2 regions of the Rhodospirillum centenum SW genome follow, and region 2 is predicted to be linked to the other one. Evidence: riboswitches for the same ligand, from Rfam matches in the RefSeq annotation. Region 2 holds a riboswitch; the other holds the start of a gene.

The links. Region 2 has a riboswitch for thiamine pyrophosphate ahead of thiO (glycine oxidase ThiO). Riboswitches for the same ligand answer to the same signal wherever they lie in the genome.
Positions count from the first base shown of each region.
Region 1: another riboswitch for thiamine pyrophosphate. It lies ahead of thiC (phosphomethylpyrimidine synthase ThiC); the one in region 2 lies ahead of thiO (glycine oxidase ThiO).

Region 1 is NC_011420.2:4,170,471-4,172,869, forward strand. It holds gene RC1_RS18965 (GNAT family N-acetyltransferase) at 41-646, shown strand; TPP riboswitch at 766-896, shown strand; gene thiC (phosphomethylpyrimidine synthase ThiC) at 961-2,399, shown strand, end outside.
Region 2 is NC_011420.2:3,177,991-3,180,389, forward strand. It holds gene thiS (sulfur carrier protein ThiS) at 1-178, opposite strand, end outside; gene thiO (glycine oxidase ThiO) at 175-1,380, opposite strand; TPP riboswitch at 1,383-1,485, opposite strand.

The DNA.
Region 1 (2,399 bases), 990 kb from region 2:
AGCGGCATTCCCCCGGTGCGGTCCCGCCCGGAGGGATGCCATGAGCGGCGACGCGCCGGACACCCCCCGCCGCGCCAGGCCGGGCGCGGGCATCCGACCGGCGATCCCGGCGGATGCCGCGGGCATCGCGCGGGTCCATGTCACGAGCTGGCGCTCCACCTATCCGGGGATGCTGCCCGACCGTTATCTGGTCGGGCTGTCGCCGCCCGCCTATGCCGCCCGCTGGCGCACCATGCTGGCGGCCGAGGGGCGCGGCCGGCGCACCTTCGTCGCCGTCGATCCGGACGACCCGCACGCCCGCAACGGCGTCATCGGATTTGGCTCCTGCGGGCCGCAGCGCACCTCGCTGGAGGGGTATGGCGGGGAGTTCTACGCCCTTTACATGCTGGATCACATGCAGGGGATGGGCTGGGGCCGCCGCCTGATGGGCGCCATGGCGCAGGAACTGCTGGAGTGCGGCATGCGCTCCGCCGTCGTCTGGGTGCTGCGCGACAACCCCTCGCGCTGGTTCTATGAACGGATGGGCGGGACGCGGCTGGCCGAACAGCCGATCAGCTTCGCCGGCGCCCGCCTGACGGAGATCGCCTACGGCTGGACCGATCTGGTCCCGCTGGCGCGGCAGGCCGCCGATCCGCATGTGGGCTGACCCCCCGTGATCTGATCGGCCCGGACCCCGATCCGGGCGGTGCGGTCCGTTCCCTTAGGCCGGAGGGAGCGCCGTCCCTTCCGCCCGGTTGACAGGGCGCGCGAAACGCCCCACCGTCCGCTGGTTTCCAGGGGTGCCCCGGCAGGGGCTGAGACACCGCAGGCCGGCCGCCAGGGGCGGACAGGCGCGCGGGAACCCTTAGAACCTGATCCGGGTCGTACCGGCGTAGGGATGGAACCGGCGGATGCCCTGCATCCGCTCCGGCCGCTTCGCGCAGCGCCCGGATCTCCGCAACCCAGACGGTGGAGATCCCAGTGCCCGACATCCACAGCCCGCTTTCCGCCCCCGACGGCTTCGCCGTGACCACGGGGCCGCTGCCCTCTTCCCGCAAGATCCATGTCGAAAGCCCGCGGCTGGCCGGCGTCCGCGTCGCCCTGCGGGAGATCGACCTGACCGAAGGCTCCGGCGAGCCGCCGGTGCGGGTCTATGACACCTCCGGCCCTTATACCGATCCGGCCCATGCGACCGACATCCGCGCCGGCCTGCCGGCCCTGCGCCGTGCCTGGATCGAGGCGCGCGGCGATGTCGAGACCTATGACGGCCGCGCCGTGCGGCCGGAGGACAACGGCCTGAAGGACGGGGAGGTCAGCCGCGTCCCCGTCTTCGACCGGAGCGGGCGCCGCCCCTTGCGGGCCATCGGCGGCCGGGCCGTCACCCAGCTCGCCTACGCCCGCGCCGGCATCGTCACGCCGGAGATGGAATACGTCGCCATCCGCGAGAATCTGGGCCGGGCGACGCTGCGCGAGCAGGGCCGCACGGTCCGCGACCTGGGCGGGGAGAGCTTCGGGGCCGCCATCCCCGAGCATGTGACCGGCGAGTTCGTGCGCGACGAGATCGCCCGCGGCCGTGCCATCCTTCCGGCCAACATCAACCACCCGGAGGCCGAGCCGATGATCATCGGCCGGAACTTCCTGGTGAAGATCAACGCCAACATCGGCAACTCCGCCGTCACCTCCAGCGTGGCGGAGGAGGTGGACAAGCTGGTCTGGGCCATCCGCTGGGGGGCCGACACGGTGATGGACCTCTCCACCGGCCGCAACATCCACACCATCCGCGAATGGATCATCCGCAACAGCCCGGTGCCGATCGGCACCGTGCCGATCTATCAGGCGCTGGAGAAGGTGGGCGGCCAGGCCGAGGAGCTGACCTGGGAGATCTTCCGCGACACCCTGATCGAGCAGGCCGAGCAGGGGGTGGACTACTTCACCATCCATGCCGGCGTGCGGCTGCCCTACATCCCGCTGACGGCACGGCGCGTCACCGGCATCGTCAGCCGCGGCGGTTCGATCCTGGCGAAGTGGTGCCTGGCCCACCACAAGGAGAATTTCCTCTACACCCATTTCGAGGAAATCTGCGAGATCATGAAGGCCTACGACGTGGCCTTCTCCCTGGGCGACGGGCTGCGCCCCGGCTCCATCGCGGACGCCAACGACGCCGCCCAGTTCGCGGAGCTGGAGACGCTGGGCGAGCTGACGAAGACCGCCTGGAAGCACGACGTCCAGGTGATGATCGAGGGGCCGGGCCATGTGCCCATGCACCTGATCAAGGAGAACATGGACAAGCAGCTCCGCGAATGCGGGGAGGCGCCGTTCTACACGCTGGGGCCGCTCACCACCGACATCGCGCCGGGCTACGACCACATCACCAGCGGCATCGGGGCTGCCATGATCGGCTGGTTCGGCACGGCCATGCT
Region 2 (2,399 bases):
CGTCTCCCTCGGCCACCGCCGCCTCGGCCCAGCGGCCGCGGGGCAGCACGGCCCCGTTCACCGCCACGGCGATGCCGCGGGCGGCGGGGTCGAAGCCTTCCCGCGCCAGCAGGTCCAGCAGCGGGCCGGCGGCGTCCGGCCGCGGCCTGCCGTTGACGGTGGTCACGCCGGCGCTCATGCCGGCACTCCCGCCGGCATCGGGCTGGCAGCGGCGGCCGCAGGGGTGGCGGCGAAGCGGTCCAGGCCGAAGGGCTGCATCAGCGGGTCCACCCGTCCGGTGAGGATGAAGCCGGCCACGAGGTCGGCGGTCACCGGCGTCAACAGGATGCCGTTGCGATGGTGCCCGGTCGCCAGCACCAGCCCGTCCACGCCCGCGACCGGGCCCAGAAGGGGCGCGTCGTCGCGGCTGCCGGGGCGGAAGCCGGTCCACATCTCGGAGATCCGCAGCTCCTCGATGCCGGGCAGGGTGCGCCACGCCCCCTCCAGCATGGCCAGCACGCCGCCGGCCGTGAGGCTGTCGTCCCAGCCCTTCTCCTCGGTCGTGCCGCCGATGATCAGGGTGCCGTCGGCGCGCGGGACCATGTAGCACTTGGGTGCCCAGAGGACGTGCCGCAGCAGCGGTGCCGCCGGGTCCATGGCGACGGAGAGGAGCTGGCCCTTCACCGGACGCACCGGCGGCACCGCCGCCGCCGGCAGCCCGGCGATCTGGCGCGACCAGGCGCCGGCCGCCAGCACCACGATGTCGGCCGTGTGCGCCCGGCCGCCGACGACCACGCCGCGCACGCGGCCGGCCTCGGCGTCCACCGCCTCGACCGGGCTGTCCTCGTGCAGGCGGCCGCCGGCGCGCTCGAAGGCGACGCGCAGGGCGGCGGTGGCCCTGCGGTTGTCCACCTGGTTGTCCAGCGGGCTCAGCACGCCGGCGACGGCGCGCGGCGTCAGGAAGGGCTCAAGCTCCTTCACCTGCGCCCCGGTCAGCCAGTGGCTCTCGATGCCCAGGCCGCGCTGGAACTGGTGGTTGACGCGCATCACCTCGACATCGTCGCGGGTCAGCGCGACGATCAGCGTGCCCTCGTCGCGCAGCCCGACCGGCTGGCCGCTGGCCGCCTCCAGCTCGGCGGCGAAACCGCGCCAGCGGCTGCGGCTCTCCAGGCAGAGCGGCAGCAGGCGCTGCTCGCCCGGCTCGGCCTCGGCGCCGGCGGCCAGCATGCCGGCGGCGGCATGGCTCGCCCCCTGGCCGGCCCGGCCCTTCTCGAAGATGTCCACGCGGCAGCCGGCGGCGGCGAGGCGCCAGCCGATGGCAAGGCCGATGATGCCGCCGCCGATGACGGCGACGGACGGACGCGCGCCGGCTGCGGGCGCGGCGGACAGGATGGTGCTCATGACGGTGCTGATGGTGACCTCCCTTCGCCGGCATGACCCGGATCAGGTTCGACGGGTGTGATCTCAGCCGGGGGCGGATCTCCCCGGCACCCCCGGGTTTGACGACCCCCTCTCTGGCGCGGCCGGCGCCGGATGCAAGGGGGTGCGCGAGAGGGTGGGGGAGGGGGCGGGCGACGCCGCGGGGGCAATATCCGATGGAGACAAGCCGAGGTGTCGGCAGATTTCACGGCCAGGTGGCGGACAAAATTGAGTCCAAATTGCCTGGATTCCGATTTATCCTAGCAGCCGTTTCGCAACGGGTCGCCTTCCGTGGACGTTCGTGAAGTTATAAGGCTGCTGACGACAAACGACAACCGACCGGCCAGGGTTTGCCGGGTTTCGGAGGCCGTGCGCTCTGTGATGAAGGCGGGAACAGCGGCCGTCTGGATTTCGGAATACACTTTAAGAAAGCAGGCGCTGCGTCATCCCGATTTGCTTCTAGAGCACTATGAACACTTGGCTTGCGTCATTGAAAATGGAGAGTTTTTTGCGGACAATCGAGGTATAACAATAGTGTATGATGCCACCTTGACAACGGGGTATTGGTATAAGGCGTGTCTTAAGGTGACGAGATGTACCAACGAGATATACGTAACTAGCTTTCATAAGGCGCGCACATCCGACATCAAGGCCATAAAGCGGAAATGCACAAAGATTGCTGCCTGAGCTGAAATGAAAAAGGCGCCTTGGGCAAGGCGCCTTTTTCTTAGCTTCCAGGGAGGGGCCTGCTCGCACCCCCAATCTGCTCCCGTTCGTGCCCAAAATTCTAATGAACGGTGCTACGGTTAGCAGTTGGCCTAAGCCGCACTCTTCACGAGGTTTTACCGCGTCCCCTGGATCTATCCGTACAGATATGCACTGATCTTGTCTTCGTCAAGGAAAAACGTAACCATTTGAAATCAATGGTATATTTTTCGTCACAGACATCGTCTCGCTTGGTTTTCCCCATTTTCCACATACCGGACCATTCAACCCAGCCG